One region of the Pseudarthrobacter sp. 1G09 genome, then DNA from elsewhere that is predicted to be linked to it. Evidence: predicted binding sites of a transcription regulator. Region 1 holds the regulator's gene; the other holds the start of a gene.
The links. The regulator HrcA, encoded in region 1, represses chaperone genes, less so after heat shock. The targets are predictions, from matches to a motif close to TTNGCACTCGNNNNNNNCGAGTGCNAA.

Region 1 (9,401 bases):
TATCCGGTACTGCGTGACGCCCTTGAGAAGCTCATGCTGAATGATGCTGCGCTGGTGTACGAACCCGAAACCTCCGCAGCGCTGGGCTTCGGGTTCCGCGTGGGCTTCCTGGGCCTCCTCCACCTCGAGATCACCCGCGAACGCCTGGAGCGCGAATACAACCTCGACCTCATTTCCACCGCTCCGAACGTGGAGTACGAGGTGACGCTGGAGGACAAGAAGGTGGTCCGCGTGACCAACCCCAGCGAGTACCCCACCGGCAAGATCGCCGAGGTCCGCGAACCCATGGTTTCCGCCACCATCCTGGCCCCCAACGAGTTCGTCGGTGCCATCATGGAACTGTGCCAGTCACGCCGCGGCGTCATGGGCGGCATGGATTACCTTTCCGAGGACCGGGTGGAAATCCGTTACCGCCTGCCGCTGGCGGAAATCGTGTTTGATTTCTTCGACATCCTCAAGTCCAAAACCCGTGGCTACGGCTCCCTGGACTGGAAAGCCGACGGTGAGCAGGTTGCCGACCTCGTGAAGGTGGACATCATGCTCCAGGGCGAACAGGTGGATGCCTTCAGTGCCATCACGCACCGCGAAAAGGCCTATGCCTACGGCGTGATGATGACCGGAAAACTCCGCGAACTGATCCCGCGGCAGCAGTTCGAGGTGCCCATCCAGGCGGCCATCGGTTCGAGGATCATCGCGCGCGAAAGCATCCGGGCCATCCGCAAGGACGTCCTGGCCAAGTGCTACGGCGGTGACATCTCACGAAAGCGCAAGCTGCTGGAGAAGCAAAAAGAAGGCAAGAAGCGCATGAAGATGGTGGGCACCGTGGAGGTGCCGCAGGAAGCGTTCATCGCCGCCCTCACCACCGACGAATCGAAGGACAAGGCCAAGAAGAAGTGACCACCGCGCAGCGGGGTACCCGCTGATGCCCAGCGTACTTCCCCTTGGTGACCCGGCGCCGTCGGACGGCATCCTGCCTCCGCAGGCGGCCGTCGGCGCCCGCGACCGCGCGTTCGGGCTGTATGTCCACATCCCTTTCTGCGCCGTGCGCTGCGGGTACTGCGACTTCAACACCTACACTGCCACCGAACTCGGCGGCGGTGCCTCCCAGGATGCATATGCCGCTACGGCAGCATCCGAGGTGGCGTTTGCGGCCACGGCGCTCAAGGCGTCCGGTGTACCGGACCGAAAGCTCAGCACTGTCTTCTTCGGTGGCGGCACACCCACGCTGTTGCCCGCCGACGACCTCGCATTGATTCTTCGGACGGCCATCGACCAATGGGGGATCGAGGATGGCGCCGAGGTGACCACTGAGGCGAATCCGGATTCGGTGACACCGGAGTCCCTGGCTGTGCTCAGGGATGCCGGCTTTACGCGGGTCTCGTTCGGGATGCAGTCCGCCGTTCCGCACGTCCTTAAGGTCCTTGACCGCACTCACACCCCGAGCAGGGTTCCCCAGGTCGTGCAGTGGGCCCGTGACGCCGGCCTGGCAGTGAGCCTCGACCTGATCTATGGGACGCCGGGGGAGTCGCTGGCCGACTGGCAGTACTCCCTGGAAACCGCGTTGTCGTACGAGCCGGACCACATCAGCGCCTACGCGCTGATCGTTGAGGACGGCACGAAGTTGGCAGCGCAGATCAGGCGCGGCGAGGTCCCGGGCATTGACGACGACGATCACGCCGACAAGTACGAGCTCGCCGACCGCCTGATCACCTCTGCAGGCCTGGAGTGGTACGAGGTCAGCAACTGGGCGCGCACGCCCGAACAGGCCTGCCGGCACAACCTTGCCTACTGGCGTGGCGATGACTGGTGGGGGATTGGGCCTGGCGCGCACTCACATGTGGGCGGTGTGCGCTGGTGGAACGTCAAACACCCAAGCGCGTACGCCGGCCGGTTGGCGCAGGAAAACTCACCGGCTGCAGGACGCGAAACCCTGGACGCAGAGACCCGGAACGTAGAACGGGTCATGCTTGAGGCGCGCCTCCAGTCCGGGCTGGAAGTGGCAAGCCTGGACACTGTAGGGCGGAACCAGATCGCCGGTCTGATTGCCGAAGGGCTGGTGGAGCCGGGCGCAGCATTCCGGGGGACGTTGGTCCTGACATTGAAGGGCCGGCTCCTGGCCGACGCGGTGGTCCGCCGGATCCTGCCCGACTAACGAGGGAATGCTGCGGGTGGGCCCACGTCGGCGAGGGCCCCGGACCGAGCTTGCGAGAGACTGGGTTGCTGCGGGTGGGCCCACGTCGGCGAGGGCCCCGGACCGAGCTTGCGAGGGCTGGGAGCCGACGGGGACTACTTGATCCAGCGCAGGTTGAACTGGTAGCGGTGCGGTTGGCCGCGGTTAACGTGGATGCCTGCCGCCACCGAGAAGCACGTCAGTGCAATCCAGATCAATGTGGCGATCACGGCAAAAATGTTTCCGACCACGGGGATGAACACCAGGATGTTCGCCACTACCGCTGCGATGGTGGGCGGCAGGCTGAAGTTCAGTGCCTCCTTGGACTCCTGGGCCGTGAAGGGCCCTCGGTCGCGGAAAATAAGGAAGATCAGCAGGGCGGGAACGCATCCCAGGATCCCGCCGAAGTGCGCCAGGGTGGCCCACTGCCGGTCCTCGCTGGCCGTGAGCGGCAGCGCATTCGCGGGGACGCCGTGGTATTCGGAACGGCCGGTGCTGCTTTGGCCGTCCCTGTGCTCGCGTGCGTTTTCTGCCACAGTCTGTTCCTTCGAAAAGTGCAATTGATGCTGGGGATGCAGTTGATGCTTCGGGGCCCGCTGCGGATCGCGGGGGCCACCGCAGTATCAAGAATACTGGTGTTTGCCGGTCCGGCGTCCGTCAGGGTGCTGTGAGGAAGTCGATGACTTCCTCTACCCGGCCCAGCAGCGACGCCTCCAGGTCTGCGTAGGTGTGGACCGCGCCGAGCAGTTTCTGCCATCCGAGCCCGATGTCCTCCTTAGTGGAGTGCGGCCAGCCGAACGCCTTGAGGATCCCGGTTTTCCAGTCCTGGCCCCGCGGTACGGACGGCCACTGCGGAATGCCCAGCACGGAGGGCCGGATGGCCTGCCACACATCCACGTAGGGGTGGCCGACAATCAGGACGTTGCCCGCAGCGCCAGGGCCGGCCATGACAGCGTCAGCAATACGGGATTCTTTGGAGTCCGGGACCAGGTGGTCCACCAACACGCCCAGCCGGCGGCCCGGCCCTGGCCTGAATTCCTTCACGGCCCCGGCGAGGTCGTCGATGCCATGCAGGGGTTCGACGACGATGCCCTCCACCCGGAGGTCGTCTCCCCATACCTTCTCGACGAGTTCGGCGTCGTGCTTGCCTTCCACCCAGATGCGGCTCGCCTTGGCCACCTGTGCGCGCTGGCCTGCGACGCGTACGGAGCCCGAGGCGGTGCGCCCGGCGGCCGGACCGCCCGGTGCGGGCCGGGGCGCCGGTGGCATCAGCCTGATGGCACGGCCCTCAAGGAGGAACCCGAATCCCAGCCGGAAGGTCCGCGACTTTCCGCGCCGGTCCTCAAGGGCCACCACATGCATGCCGCCGGACTTTTCCACCCGGGTGACGGCCCCCACCCACCCGGACTGTACGTCTTCGAGCACCATGCCCCGTTCCACGGGCACTTCAGGCAGTTGCGTGCGCGCGGGAGCGGACATGTCCCGCGGGCCCCAGTTCCGGTAATCCATGGTCACTCCGCCTCGCCGTAGGTGCTGTCCCGGAATTTCGCCCGGAGCGGTACCAATGCTAACAACGGGCCAAGGCATAATAGACTGTTAGCACTTGGGCATGTCGAGTGCTAACAGTTCGAGTGCATGTTCGAGTGCGTGCAGACTGGCAGGAAGGAACGGGTGGCTTATCCACCCCGACTGGATGGAGGTGGAGTGTGAGTGAGCCGCGCAAGCTTGAAGTACTGCGGGCCATCGTGGAGGACTACGTCCACTCCCGCGAGCCGGTAGGCTCCAAGGCCCTGGTGGAACGGCATCACCTGGGGGTTTCCAGCGCCACGATCCGGAACGACATGGCGGCGCTTGAGGACGAGGGCCTCATCACGGCGCCGCATACCAGCGCCGGCCGGATTCCCACGGACAAGGGTTACCGGCTGTTCGTGGACCAGATTTCGGCCGTGAAGCCGCTCTCGCAAGCCGAACGGCGCGCCATCCAGTCCCTCCTGGAGGGATCCGACGACCTCGACGACGTCCTCGACCGCACCGTGCGGCTGTTGTCCCAGCTGACCAACCAGGTGGCGGTGGTCCAGTACCCCCACCTCAGCCGGGCACTGATCCGGCACATCGAGTTCGTCCTGCTGGCCCCGCGCAAGGTCCTGGTGGTCCTGATCGCGAACAGCGGCAATGTGGAGCAGCGTGTCATTGACGTCGGGCAGGACCTCGCGGACGAAGCGCTGTCCGCGCTGCGTACCCGGTTCCTGGGAACCCTGGCCGGAACACCGCTGGCCCGGCTGGCCCAGGCCCTTCCCGCCGTCGTCTCCTCTGTCAGTCCGGGGGAGCGGCAGGCGGCGCAGTCGCTGGCCCATGCCCTGGAGATCCTTGCGCACAGCAGCCGCGAGGACCGTATGGTCATGGCCGGAACGGCCAACCTGGCCCGGTCCAATGTCGACTTTCCGCTGAGCATCGGCCCCGTGCTGGAAGCTTTGGAAGAGCAGGTGGTGATGCTGCGGCTGCTGAGCGACATGGCGCAGGACCACCGTGGCGTGGCCGTCAGCATCGGCCGCGAAAACCCCTATGACGGCCTGGCCGAGGCGTCCGTCGTGGCCACCGGCTACGGCCCGGACAGCGTGGCCAAGATCGGCATCCTGGGTCCCACCCGGATGGACTATCCCAATACCATGGCGGCCGTCAGGGCAGTTGCCCGTTACCTTTCCCGCATCCTGGGTCCCTGACCGGCCCGCCCCGGCACCACAGCCGCCGGGCCCGCACGGCAGCCCAACCGCAGGCAGTACAACAAGGAAGAGATACGAACTTTGAGCAGCCACTATGACGTCCTTGGAGTCTCACCGGAAGCCACCGGAGAAGAAATCAAAAAGGCCTACCGCAAGCTGGCCCGCACACTCCACCCCGACGTCAACCCGGGCGAAGATGCGCAGGACCGCTTCAAGGCGGTGACCCACGCCTACGAAGTCCTCTCCGACCCGCAGAAACGCCGGGTCTATGACACCACAGGCAACGAGAACGGCACCGACAACGGATTTGGCGGCGGAAGCTACGCCGGCCAGGGCTTTGCCTTCCAGGACATCTTCGACACGTTCTTCGGCGCCGGCGGATCGTCCGGACCCGCCTCACGGGTCCGCCGCGGCCAGGATGCACTCATCAGCGTGCGCATCGAACTGCGCGACGCCGTCTTTGGCGTCAACAAAAAACTTGAGGTGGACACTGCAGTCACCTGCCCCACCTGTGAGGGGTCATGCTGCCGTCCGGGGACGCACCCCGAACGCTGCGACATCTGCGGCGGCAGCGGCCAGGTCCAGCGCGCTGTCCGTTCCATCCTTGGCCAAGTCATGACCGCTGCACCGTGCGGCACCTGCGAGGGGTTCGGCACGGTCATCAAAGATCCCTGCAATGAATGCAGCGGCCAGGGCCGCATCCGGAGCCGCCGCTCCCTGACCATCAAGGTTCCCGCCGGCGTTGCAACGGGAACACGCATTCAGCTGACCGGGCAGGGCGAAGCCGGCCCCGCGGGCGGCCCCTCCGGCGACCTCTACGTGGAGGTCCGCGTCAACAACGACGCCACGTATGTGCGGGACGGCGACGACCTGCACGCAACCCTGAACATCCCCATGACCGCCGCGGCGCTGGGCACCGACGTCAGCCTGGAGACCTTCGACGGAACCCAGGACATCGACGTGAAGCCGGGTACCCAGTCCGGTGAAATCATCACTCTTCGCGGACTGGGTGTCACCCACCTGCGCGGATACGGCCGCGGTGACCTGAAGGTGCACCTGCAGGTGGAAACGCCGGCCAAGCTCGACGCAGCCCAGGAGGAGCTCCTCCGGCAGCTTGCCAAGCTCCGCGGAGAACAGATCACCGAAGGCAAGCTCGCCGCCAGTGGCGGGATGTTCGCGAAGCTGCGGGACCGGCTGGGTAACCTGTAGCGGTGAGCAACCCCGTCTTTTTTACCTCCGCCGGATCCCTCGACGGGCTGGAGGAGGGCATGGAGTTTGTCCTGGAAGGGCCGGAGGCGCGCCACGCGGTTGCCGTAAAGCGTCTCGCGGCGGGTGAAGCCGTGGACATCGTCGATGGCGCCGGTACCCGTATGAGCGGGACGGTGGCCGAGGCCGCCGGCACCCGCCTCACCGTGCGGTGCGGTGCCCTGGTGGAGGAGGTCCGCCCCAGTATCCGGCTGGTGCTGGTGCAGGCCCTCGCCAAGGGTGACCGTGATGAGCTTGCCATCGAGACCGCCACTGAACTGGGCATCGACGCCGTCATCCCCTGGCAGTCCGAACGTTCCATCGTCCGGTGGAAGGGTGACCGGGCGGCCAAGGCGCACGCCAAGTGGCAGTCCGTGGTGGGGGCCGCGGCCAAACAGGCGCGGCGGGCCTGGATCCCTGAGGTACGTCCCGCCGTCGACACCGCGGCCCTTGCTGCCGCAGTGGAAGACGCGGACCTGGCGGTCATCCTCCACGAAGACGCAGTGCGGCCGCTCCGTTCTGTCCTGGAAGGCTGGGACGGTGCCAGCGGCACCGGAACCCGTGAAGTGCTCCTCATCGTGGGCCCCGAGGGTGGAATCAGCCCCCGGGAGGTGACGCGCCTCTGCGACCACGGAGCCGTCACGGCCCTCCTGGGCCACCACGTGCTGCGCTCATCCACGGCCGGTCCTGCCGCCGTCGTGCTCTCCAGCGACATTCTTGGGCGCTGGGACGCTACCTGACCTTGAAGGACCGGTTGTCTTCGAACTGGTCCGGCCCGCCGTCAGACCCGGCCTGTGCCACCCTCAGCTCGTAGTCTCCGGCGGGCAGGGTCAGGGCCAGCGTGAATACCCCTGCCTGCCCCTGTTCCGATGACGCCGTGGTTTCGCCGGTGAGGAAGGGCGCTTTGGCGCCGTTGTCCTGGGTTCGCAGGATCTGCCAGCGAAGCTTGCCGCCGGCCGATGTGCTGCGTCCGGTGATCTTGACGCTGCCGTCCGCGACTTCGGAGCCTTCCTGGGGATCGATGATCCAGACAGGAGCAACCAGGCCCGCCGTCCTGGTCATCAGGGCGCCAAGCTGGACCTGCCCGAAAGCCATGTAGTCGGTGTGGCCGTCCACCAGGATCCGTACCCGGATCTGCTGGCCGGAGTCGATCAACCCGGAACTGGCTGCGGCAGCTGTGGCCGTGTAGACGAGCTGCTGGACTGCCCGGGCTGCCATGTCCGCATCAAGGTTGCTGTTGAAAGCGTCCTCGGAGACGTCGACGGTGATGACGTCCTTGCCGGAAATCGAGGTGGCCAGCTTGCCGGGATTCTGCCACGGGGTGAAGAAGTCAGGGTCAAGGGGTTTATCGGACATCATGGCACGCAGTGCGCGCGTGACCGGGTTCTCCTGTTCGGGAACATCCCGGAACTCCCGGTACAGGAAGACGTTGCTGCTGCTGCGGCCGATCCAGTAGACGGGCGCCTTGTTGGAGGACTGCGTGGTTTCCAGCGGGGCGCTGGTGGAGGGCGGCTCCGGGCTTCCCGTGGTGGCAGGCCCGGTCAGAAGGGTGCCCGTGGGGGAGGGGCCAGGTTCTGCAACGCAACCGGCAAGGATCGGCACGACCGTCAGGACGCCTGCCAGCATGATCGCGCGGGCGCGGCCCACGTGTCGACCTGCCCGGCGGGGCGCAACGGTATCCGGCACTTGTGCCTTTCCTTTCCTGTCGTGAGGGCCGTTCCCCGGCTGGCCCGATGTCACAGCCGTGGCTGGATTTCCAGCATTGCACAGCCCGGCGAAGCGATTTGCCCTGTTCCGGCCGTGGGGCAGAACTGCAACGGGAACGATATGAGGACGATATGAAGTTGATACCTTATGACCGATCCTGCCGGGGCGTTTTTGCTGACTGCTCCGTGGTGCATGTGGATGCCGAGGGCCCGTGGATGTCCGGCTTTACCGGCAGGCGGGGTGCGCTGGCGTAAGATAAAAGGATCACGGAACGCAGAAACCAGGCACTGGTTTCCCGCACCGGGACGACAGCAGAATCTACCTCGAGGGGACCACAGGCCTGCGGGCCAGCACCATGACTGAATCAGCCAACGGAAAGCGCCGGCTCAACACGGGAGAGGGCACTGCCGGGGAATTTCCCCACACCCTTCCCGGCGTCCGGACCGAGGTAGTCCTTTTCGACAATTCCGATCAGATGGTCCAGTCACTCGGCAGCCACGATGAGGCGCTGCGGTACATCGAGGAGCAGTTTCCGGACGTCAACTTCCACGTCCGCGGCAACGAACTTTCCCTCAGCGGCCCGGCCGGCGACGTTCCCAGGATCATGCGGCTCCTCCAGGAAGTCCGTGGACTGGTGGCACGCGGCACCGTTATCACCCCTGCGGTCCTGCAGCAGCTGGTGGCACTGCTCCGGAGCCAGTCGCTCCAGAACCCTGTGGATGTGCTGACGCACGACATCCTCTCCAGCCGGGGCAGGACCATCCGGCCCAAGACGCTGAACCAGAAGAACTATGTCGACGCCATCGATGACAACACCGTCATTTTCGGCATCGGCCCCGCCGGAACCGGCAAGACGTACCTGGCCATGGCCAAGGCTGTGCAGGCCCTTCAGCAGAAGGAAGTCAGCCGCATCATCCTTACCCGCCCGGCCGTCGAAGCAGGCGAACGCCTCGGGTTCCTGCCCGGAACTTTGAGCGACAAGATCGATCCCTACCTGAGGCCGCTCTACGATGCCCTCCACGACATGATGGACCCCGAATCGATTCCACGGCTCATGGCAGCCGGAACCATTGAGGTGGCTCCGCTGGCCTATATGCGTGGCAGGACGCTCAATGACGCGTTCATCATCCTGGATGAGGCCCAGAACACCACCCCGGAACAGATGAAGATGTTCCTCACCCGCCTGGGCTTCGGGTCCAAGATGGTGGTCACCGGTGACGTCACCCAGGTGGACCTGCCCTTCGGGACCCGGTCCGGGCTGCGGATCGTGGAGGAGATCCTGCACGGCATCGAAGGCGTGAACTTCTCCGTCCTTGATGCCGCGGACGTGGTACGGCACCGCCTCGTGGGAGACATTGTCAATGCCTACAGCATCTGGGACGACAGGCAAAGGAACCGTGCCCGGCAAACGGCCGGCCGGGAGAAGCGGGGGGAGCACGCATGAGCATCGAGGTGAACAACGAATCCGGCGTCCAGGTGGATGAGGCGGGGCTGGTAGCCCTGTCCCGGTACATTTTTGAACAGCTTTACATTCATCCGCAGGCAGAACTTTCCATTCT
Region 2 (9,418 bases), 1.2 Mb from region 1:
TCAGCCTCGTACAGGACGCGCTCGTCCCGCGAAATGACTGTGATGAGCTGCTGTGCGGGGTCGTCGAAGCGGAGCAGCCGGGTTTCGCTGTACTCGGAGCAGCCGATGCCCAGGACCAGGTAGCGCCGGTCCGAGGAGAGCTCGAAGCCGAGCCACATGGCGGTGTCGTCCTCCTGGTAGATCACCGTGTCCTCGCTGACCGGGGTGCCAAGGACGTGCGCCTTCACCTGATACGGGCGCCAGGAGTCATCCACCACGGTGTAGAAGAGACGGCTGCCGTCGGGGGAGAAAGAGACGCCGTAGAAGATGTTTTCAATGACGTCCGGGAGCAGTTCGCCGGTGCGGAGGTCCTTGATCCGGAGGGTGAAGCGTTCGTCGCCGGAGTTGTCCACGGCGTAGGCGTAGAGGGTTCCGTCCACTGTCACGGCGGTGCCGCCCACGGAGAAGAACGGCTTGCCCTCGGCCTCGACGTTGCCGTCCAGCAGGACTTCTTCGCCGGGAATTTCGACGCCGGGCTCCACGGCCGGCGGGGTCCAGTCGGCGATCCTGTCATCGGTGTCGCTGGCGCGGACACGGCACTGGATGCCGTACTCCTTGCCCTCCACCGAGCGGCTGAAGTACCACCAGCCGTCCTTGCGGTGCGGAACCGAAAGGTCGGTTTCCTGGGTGCGGCCCTTGATCTCCTGGAAGATGGCTTCGCGCAGCGGTTCCTGGTGGGCGGTGACCGCTTCCTGGTAGGCGTTCTCGGCCTTCAGGTGCTCCACCACCTCGGCGGACTCCTTGTCCCGCAGCCACTCATAGTTGTCCACGTAGGTGTCCCCGTGGTGCGTCCTTTCGGTGGGCACCTTCTTGGCCACGGGCGGGATGGCGGCGGACGCTGGCGTGCTGGCGGAGTTCTGCAGCGGAGTGGAGGTCATGGACTCAATATATAGACCGGGCACCCCGCCGTGGCCGGCGTTCGCTACCGGGGAAGAAACCCCTCTCGTTTCCCCGCCACCCCCGGTTGTAGGGCACGTAGCACCCGACGCTGGGAGCCCTAAGTGGCAGGGGAGCGGGGAACTCTGGGCGCGGGCGTGGGGGTGAGAGCCGCCGGATGTGGGCGGGCGTTGCGGGGGGGAGCGGGCCTGTCCGGCCGGGGGTGGCAGGCGTATCGTGTTCAGTTCAAGGCACCTGGCTTGGTACAGGCGCCGCCCAGCGTGAGAGGGGAAGATCCATGACCATCCCGCCAGTGCACGAACCGTCGCCGTTCCCGCCGGAGCCCGGTCCGGATCCAACATCGCCTGATCCCACGCAGCCCGGCCACCCAGGGCCTCCGGCGCCCAGCCCGTTCCCCGCTCCCGAGCCTCCCGGACCGCTTCCTGTCCCGGACCCCGGGCCGGCACCCCTCCGCCCTGATCCCACGCGGGATTAGCCGGCCACGTAGAACCCTTCGAATGGGCCCTCTGCAGATCTGCGGAGGGCCCTTTGGCTTGCCCCGGGTCCTGCCCTGGCCCCCAAAAAATCTTCACCGGCTGGGCTTGCATACCTGTGCCGCCGGTGCTAAAAAATCTATATCAGCCACCATAGATCGGCTGAAAACTTACACAGTGTTGGACCACCCTTATGAGGAGGAAGCCATGTTGATGCGAACCGATCCGTTCCGCGAGCTGGACAGGCTGGCCCAGCAGGTCCTCGGCACGGCGGCCCGTCCGGCAGCCATGCCGATGGACGCCTGGCGGGAGGACCATGACTTCGTGGTCGCCTTCGACCTTCCCGGAGTTTCGCCTGAGTCAGTGGACCTGGATGTTGAACGGAACGTGCTGACAGTGCGCGCCGAACGCCCGGACCCCGCCACCAACAACACCGAACTGATCGCCTCCGAACGGCCGCGCGGTGTCTTCAGCCGCCAGTTGATCCTGGGCGACACCCTCGATACGGAAAACGTGAAGGCCAGCTACGACGCCGGTGTCCTGACGTTGCGGATCCCGGTCGCCGAGAAGGCCAAGCCGCGCAAGATCGAAATCGAGATGAAGGGGGCCAAGCAGGAAATCGCAGCCTAATCCCGCTGAAAATCGCTAAGGGATCGGGACGCCGGGCCTTTGTGTTGACTGCCTTCTTGGGCGATTCGCCACTTTGTGCACGCCACAGCGCCAGACAGCGCACCGGCAGCTGTGCCCGCGCTTCCTGATACGGCGGCCCCCGGCTTTCGGCCGGGGGCCGTCCAAGTTACCGGCGGGGATGCCTTGTGATGGGCGTCCCGGCGGGTGTAGAACGGGGATACCGGGAGGATCCGAACGCGTTGTATCTGCCAGTTTTGGGCGATTGCCACTATGGAACGCCACAGCGCCGGTAGCGCATCGGCAGTTGCGAGTGATCCCCTCCGAGACGGTGGCCCTCCGCGTTAATGCAGGGGGCCATCCGCTTGCCGGGGCTGGGTCAGGTACCAAGCTCCAGCATCAGCGCCGGCAGTTCGTCGGCGAGCTCACGGGCCAGGAATCCGAGCGGTCCCATCCTGCTGGCCAGCCGGTCCGCCGCTGCCGCGTGCAGGTGCGTGCCCCAGCAGGCTGCCTGCGCGCCGGTGGTTCCGCGGGCCCGCACACCGGCGATCGCCCCAGCCAGGACATCCCCGCTGCCCGAGGTCCCCAGCCCGCCGTACCCCGTGGTGATCTTCCACAGCCCGGACTCCTCCGGACCAACGCCTGGCGGCCGGGCGATCAGGCCCTGGCAGCTCACCACCGCGCCGAACCTGCGGGCGATTTCGGCCACGTCCGTTTCCAGGTCCTCAGTGTCCCGGCCCAGCAGGATGCCGGCCTCTGTGGGGTTCGGGGTCAGGATCAGCCGCCCGCGCCACGGCCCCACCAGGTCCTCCAGCTCCGTGAGCGCGGCCAGCGCAAAGGCGTCAAGGACGACGGCGGGACCTCCTTCCCGGCCGGACGCGCCGGAGCCTGCGCCGCCGTCGTCGTGCTTCCCACCGGCTTGCCCGTCGCCGGCAGCGTCCCCTGAAGAACCGGCTGCTTCTTCGCGGGCCAGGAGCGCCTCAAGAAGCTCCCGTGCCAGGTCCGGATCGTCGAGCCCGGGGCCCACCAGGATGGCGTCGGCCGAGTCCAGGTTGGCCGAAATCCGGTCCACGCCCTCAGCCGTGACGGAGCCGTCAGCGGTTTCCGGGAGCCCGAGGGCACCGCACTCGGGCAGGGCGACAGCCACCTGGACCGCCACGGATTCGGCCACGGCGAGCGTCAGCTTCCCTGCGCCGGCCCGCAACGCGGCGGCGCCGGCCAGCAGTGCAGCACCCGGGGTGGCGCGCGCACCGCCCACCACCAGCACCGAGCCGCGCGAATACTTGTCCTCGCCAGGAGCAGGCAGCCGCCAGTCCCGCAGCAGCGATGGCGTCACCAGCTCCGGGCCGGAGTCACCGCGGCCGGACACTGGCATCTCCGGCATGTTCGGTGACCGCGACGCCCTGTTCGGCCAGGTGGTCAGCGACGTTGAAGCTCTCCAGCGTCCAAGGCCCCGCACCGGACGGCCGCACATACCGGGTCATCGACGCGTTCAGCACCGACGTGCTGGCCGCGAGGTCCAGCAGCTCCTGCTCGGACATGCCCTCGAGGAGGTAGCGGAACAGCAGGATGACGGCGTCGTGGCAGACCAGCATCACCCGGTGCCCGGTGCCGAGGTTGTTCAGCTCGGCCAGCACGGAGCGAAGCCGGAGCGCCACATCGGCCCATGATTCCCCGCCCGGCGGACGGTAGTACAGCTTCCCCTGCCAGGACCGCCGTTCGGCCTCCTCCGGGTAGCGCGTCTCAACGCCCACCCGGGTCAGCCGGTCCAGGATGCCCAGTTCGCGGTCACGCAGCCGCTCGTCCACCTGCACCTTCACGGACCAACCGGCGGTTCCGACAGCGATTTCCGCCGTCTGGTGTGCCCGCGCATAGGGGGAGGACACCACAGCGTCCGGCCGGCAGTCCTCGGCGATCCGCGCCAGGGCCGTCCCCAGTGCGGCGGCCTGTTCCTGGCCCACATCGGAGAGGTTCACGTCGGCATCGCGTGCCGGCACCTCAATGATCTCAGCGCCCGCCAGGTGTGCCTCGGTGGCGGCAACGTTACCTTCGCTCTCGCCGTGCCGGATCAGCAGCAGCTCCACCGCGCCGGCCTCCTGCACCGCTTCCGTCAGTCCGTCGTCGTCCATGAAAATCACTCCCCGTCCGCGTCCGTGCCGAATCCGGAACACTACCAGCGGCCGTACCCACAGGGCCGGAAAGATAAACGGACGGACGGACGGACGGTGGCGTGGCACCCGCTGCCCGAGTCCAAGGGTGCCACGGCCACCGTCGTGGGTCCTACCGCTCCGGCGTCAGCACCTTGGAGAACACTGTGGCGCCGTTGGCATTCCGGAGGCTGGCGGTGAAACTGTTGTCCTCGCCCAGCTGGACGTGCCCGAAGAACTGGTTTTCGCCGTCGCGGGGTGATTCGCCCGGGAAGCGGCCCGCCTTGGCGAACACCACCTCCGGGCCGAAGGTGCCGTCCATGGCGTTGGGTCCGAACGAGCCCGCGGCGATGGGCCCGGCCACGAACTCCCAGAACGGGTCGAAATCGGTGAACGCTGCGCGCTCGGGGGAGTAGTGGTGGGCCGCGCAGTAATGCACGTCTGCGGTCAGCCACACCACGTTCTTCACGCGGTTCTTCTTGAAGGCGCTCAGCACCCCGGCGATCTCGAGTTCGCGGCCCAGGGGAGCGCCGTCGTCGCGGTTGGCCAGGCTCTCCTGGTTCACGGCACCGTCCGGCACGATGATGCCCAGCGGGAGGTCCGCGGCAATGACCTTCCACGTCGCCTTGGACTTCGACACCTCCCGGATCAGCCAGTCCACCTGCTCCTGGCCCAGGATGTTGGTGGCGTACGCCTCCTTGCCGTCCGTGTTGGGGGACTTGAAGGTGCGCATGTCCAGGCAGAAGATATCCAGCTGCGGGCCGCGGGAGATCTTCCGGTAGATGCGGGCCGGCTGGTACTGGCCGCCGTCGTCGAACGTGCCCGGCCGCCACAACGTGCTGCTGTCCGCGATGGGCATGTTTTCCTGCCAGGCCTGCCGACCGCGGGCAGCGAGGACGTTGACGTCCCGGACGGAGTAGCGGGGGTCGTCCAGGATTTCGCCGGGGTACCAGTTGTTGGTGGTCTCGTGGTCGTCCCAATTGGCGATCACCGGGACGTCCGCGAACATGGCGCGCATGTTGGCGTCCATCATGTTGTAGCGGTGCCGGCCTCGGTACTCGGTGAGCGTCTCGGCCACCTTGGACACCTCCTCCGTGACCAGGTTCCGCCACACCCGCCCGTCCTTTTCCACCACGGTGTCGGTAAGCGGGCCGTCCGCGTACACGGTGTCGCCCGAGTGGATGAAGAAATCCGGCCGGGTCTGGTGCATGGCCCGGTAGCCGAACATGCCGCCCACCTCTTCGTTGATGCCCCAGCCCTGGCCCGCGGTGTCGCCGGTCCAGACGAAGCTTTGCGCGTACGACGCCGGGACGTCGCCTCCGTTGTTTGTGTCACCGGCGCGTCCCTTGCCGTTCACCGCGCCCCTGTCCGGTGCAGTGCGGAAGGTGCCGCGGGCCGATTCTCCGGCCGCCCCGCCGTCGTCCTCGAAACTGATCTCCAGGGCGAACCGGGTGTTGGACGGGAGGTTTCCCGCGTGGATCTTCGCGGTGAAGTCGGACGCCTGGGTGGCCCGGGGCCCGCGGATGACCCGCTCAAAGGCGCCCCGACCGCGCAGGACCGCGCCGCCGTCGTCCACTGCCCGGAGCACCGCCGTCATGCGGCCTGCCTCCGAGGACCGGGACCACAGGACAGCCGAATCGGAAGTGACGTCACCGGTGGCGATGCCGCTGGGGAGCGTCAGCCGGTTCCGGACCAGGGCCACACCGGCTGGTGACCGGGTGGGTGCGGCGGGCGCGGTGGCGTTGGCGGCGTTTGCTGCGGCCGGGGCGGAGGCAAGTGCGGCGGCGAGCACGGAGCCCTTGACGATGGTGCGGCGTGGGATGTCAGTCATGCCCTCCACCCTTCAGCCGCCGTGCGCACAGGTCTTTTCGGCAAGGTGAACGGCGGGTAAGCCAGGGTTGAACAGCGCCCGTTCCCTACTCCCTCGCGAGCTCGCCGATCCGGCCCTCCCGCAGCGCTGCACCCACCGCTGCGATGCCGCCGTAATCCGGGAACAGCACCGACTGCCCGGCAATGAACCCGGACCCCGCCGTCGGAAGCGTCATGCTGCGGATCGCACCGGCATCCAGGTTCCGCAGGCTGTAGGCCAGGATGGCGGCCTGGATGGGGTCGAAGCCCTTGTCCACGGTGAGGCAGCAGGACGCGAACTCCACGAGGGACCGCACCGCTGTGACGTCGTTCAGCGCCCCGCCGGCGGTGAGGCGGGCCAGGATGGCGCGGAGCATGATCTGCTGGTCGCGGACCCGCTGGAAATCGCCGTCGGCAAACGCGTACCGCTCCCGGGAGAACTCCAGTGCCGCCTGGCCGTCCAGGTGGTTCATGCCGGCGGGGAACACATGCTCGGTTTCGATGGTCGACTGGAACGGGACGGGCACGTTGACGTCGATGCCGCCCAAGCCATCCACCAGGATCCTGAAGCCGCCGAAGTCCAGCATCAGGGTGTGGTCGATGGTGATTCCGAGCAGCTGCTGCACAGCAGCCGTCTGCATGTCGATGCCGCCGTACTGCAGCCCTGCGTTGATTTTGGCTCCGCCCAGACCGGGGACGTCCACCCATGTATCGCGATTGATGGAGATGAGGTAGAGGTTTCTGCGGTCCGCCGGAACGTGGACCACCATCAGGGTGTCCGCCCTTTGATCCTGGACTTCGCCGGTGGCTGCCGTATGAGCGGCGGCATCTTTTGCTGGTGTGCCGCGGATGTCGCTGCCGATCACCAGGATGTTCATTGCCCCGGGCGGCAGTTCCGCGATAGGCGGTGGTGCCGGTGGCGGCGTTTCCGATGGGCTTTCCGACGGCGTGGGGATGGTGGTCTCGCTTTGGGTGGCGGTGCCCTGGGCGGCCGGCGGCGTGACGTTGCCGGCGCGGGTAAGGCTCACCACGGCCACGACGGCGGCAGCCACCAGGACCAGGGCCAGCAACGCGGCGATCCAACGGCGGCGGCCGTGCGCCACCATCCACCGGCCGTGCTGTGAGGTGCCCGGGTTCCTGGGTCCGGCAGGACCGGATGGGTCCGAACCGCCTGGTGTGCTCATAGTGCCCCCTCACCTCACCGTGACTGTGGTGGGATCAGTGTCCGCCCGCCGGTGCCCGGTTGGCTACAGCCGTGGCCAAACTGTCACCTGCAGGGTGGTCACGGGCCGGACTCAGCTGGGTGCCGCCGTCGTGATGACACCGAATTCGCAGGGACGCTACAGCGAGTTCGGGACGTTCCCGCGAGCCGGAGAGTTGAGGCGGGCGTGCCGCAGGATGGACACGATGGCGGGGGCCAGCTCGTCCTCCATCTGCCGGTACACCTCGGGGGAGCGCCGGTACGGGTCAATGATGTCGTTCTCGGCGGAATCCGCCGGCAACGCCAGGTGCCGGACGCCTGCAGCACGGGCCGGGAGGCTCCGCCAGTACGCGGTGTTCGCGGCCAGCGGGTCGGCGTCACGGTGTTCCTCGGCGGGGGCGTCCGTGGCACGGCTGTCCAGCACATCGAGCATCCGGGCGAACTCGCGGATGGTGAACGTCCGCTTCAGCATCGACGCGTCCTGCTGCAGCACCTCGCCGCGGTGGCCGGAGGTCATGGTGAGCACCAGGTCAACGCCGCGGAGGATCCTGGAGTTGAGCTGCCGGGCCTCGAAGCCGTCCGGGTTCCCGCCGTAGGTCCGCACGATGTCCGCCGAAATCGGCTGCATGGGATCGCTCACCATGGCCCGGGTTCCGGCGCTGGCCACCTCGAACCCGCCGGGCACCACCTGGTTGAGCCCTGTTTGCAGCAGCCGTTCGGCCACAGGCGAGCGGCAGATGTTGCCCGTGCAGACGGTCAGGATTCTTACGGGTGCGGGGATATCCAAGGGAAGTTACTCTTTCCAGCCGATGCCGGGACCGTACAGTCCGTGCCTCTCAACTTAACACGCACACGCCCGACGGCGGCCGCCCCACCCCGCACGCGCGCCCACCACTGGCGGGCGCGCGGCGGAGCGAAGGAGTTACAGGCCGGCCAGGAGTTCCTTCATCTCAGTGATTTCGGCTTCCTGGGCCTTGACGATGTCGCGGGCCAGCTGGATGGTCTGGGGGTACTTGCCCGAACCGATTTCCTGCTGGGCCATGTCGATGGCGCCTTCGTGGTGCCCGGTCATCTGCTCGAGAAAGAGGCGGGCGGCGTCGGTGCCCTGTGCGGCCTTGAGCCGGGCAATGCCGTCGTCATCCACCATGCCGCCCATGCCGTGGCCGGAGTGGTCGCTCATCATGGTGGGCACGTTCCAGCCCTCCAGCCAGCCGGTCATCTGCTTGATCTCGGGTGTCTGCGCGTCCTTGATCCGCGTGGCGAGCGAGGCCACCGGGGCAGGGATGCCGGGCTTGGCCAGCAGGATGTCGCTCATCTCCACGGCCTGCTGGTGGTGCGGGATCATCATCTGGGAAAACATGATGTCCGCCTGGTTATGGTCCGCGTTGGCGTCCGGCATCATGCTGGACATCGGCGCGGAGCTGCCGTGGTCCATGGGCATGGTGCTGCCGGGGGTCCCGGATCCGGTCCCGCAACCGGCGAGCCCCAGGGAGGCTGCGAGGGCGGCTGCGAGGGTCAGCGTCTTGAATTTCGTGGTCATTGTTGGTCCTTCAGGGAAGTAGTTGAACTGGCTCGGTGCGCGGGTGGCCGCGCGGCGCAGTCGGCTTACGTCCGGCTGATGGACAGTTCGCAGGGCGTCGGGCTGGGCGGGATGAAGGAGTAGCCGGTGGCCCCGCGGGTACTGGCCGCCGGCGCCAGGAGTGTGATGTGGCCGGCCGGGGGCGGGACGGCCGCCAGCGATCCGGCCTTTGCCAGCGGGGTGCAGGACGCGCCGGCTTCCCGCGCATCCGGGCAGCCTGCGCTGCAGGATTCGGAGGCGGTGAAGGATGGGCCCGCACCAGCTGCGTCTGCCGTGCTGGCTGGGTGGCCAGTTGCAGAATGTCCGACGGCGGCGTGCCCGGCCGTATGCCCCACGGCGGCGTGTTCCTCCGCGGTATGCCCAACGGGAGCATGCCCGACGGCGGCGTCCCCGGCAGTGCGGGTGACGTCCGTGTGGGCTGCGTGGGACGAATGGTCCGCGGTCATAACGTGCATGCCGAAGATCCCGGCCACGATGGCCAGCACCGCAGCCAGTAGCCCCGCGCGGAGGAAAGCTGCCGACAGGACGCTGGCGCGTGCGGTCATGCTGGTTCCTCCTTCGCGGGTCTGGACTGGATCATTCTGGACTGGGCTGCTTTGGATCGGGC

Region 2: a site for HrcA is predicted at 1,517-1,543, ahead of ACP3TD_RS16325 (Hsp20/alpha crystallin family protein). Genes of this name have one in related genera too.

The regions. Positions count from the first base shown of each region.
Region 1 is NZ_CP188306.1:2,350,926-2,360,326, reverse strand. Features, by position in the region: gene lepA (translation elongation factor 4) at 1-897, shown strand, start outside; gene hemW (radical SAM family heme chaperone HemW) at 923-2,152, shown strand; gene ACP3TD_RS10860 (DUF4870 domain-containing protein) at 2,287-2,706, opposite strand; gene ACP3TD_RS10855 (DUF3097 domain-containing protein) at 2,828-3,679, opposite strand; gene hrcA (heat-inducible transcriptional repressor HrcA) at 3,877-4,890, shown strand; gene dnaJ (molecular chaperone DnaJ) at 4,972-6,099, shown strand; gene ACP3TD_RS10840 (16S rRNA (uracil(1498)-N(3))-methyltransferase) at 6,102-6,875, shown strand; gene ACP3TD_RS10835 (GerMN domain-containing protein) at 6,868-7,821, opposite strand; gene ACP3TD_RS10830 (PhoH family protein) at 8,198-9,286, shown strand; gene ybeY (rRNA maturation RNase YbeY) at 9,283-9,401, shown strand, end outside.
Region 2 is NZ_CP188306.1:3,524,802-3,534,219, reverse strand. Features, by position in the region: gene ACP3TD_RS16330 (S9 family peptidase) at 1-917, opposite strand, end outside; gene ACP3TD_RS16325 (Hsp20/alpha crystallin family protein) at 1,617-2,039, shown strand; gene ACP3TD_RS16320 (ADP-dependent NAD(P)H-hydrate dehydratase) at 2,416-3,411, opposite strand; gene ACP3TD_RS16315 (histidine phosphatase family protein) at 3,389-4,165, opposite strand; gene ACP3TD_RS16310 (alkaline phosphatase D family protein) at 4,317-6,014, opposite strand; gene ACP3TD_RS16305 (LCP family protein) at 6,100-7,215, opposite strand; gene ACP3TD_RS16300 (low molecular weight phosphatase family protein) at 7,372-8,019, opposite strand; gene ACP3TD_RS16295 (DUF305 domain-containing protein) at 8,155-8,772, opposite strand; gene ACP3TD_RS16290 (hypothetical protein) at 8,838-9,356, opposite strand.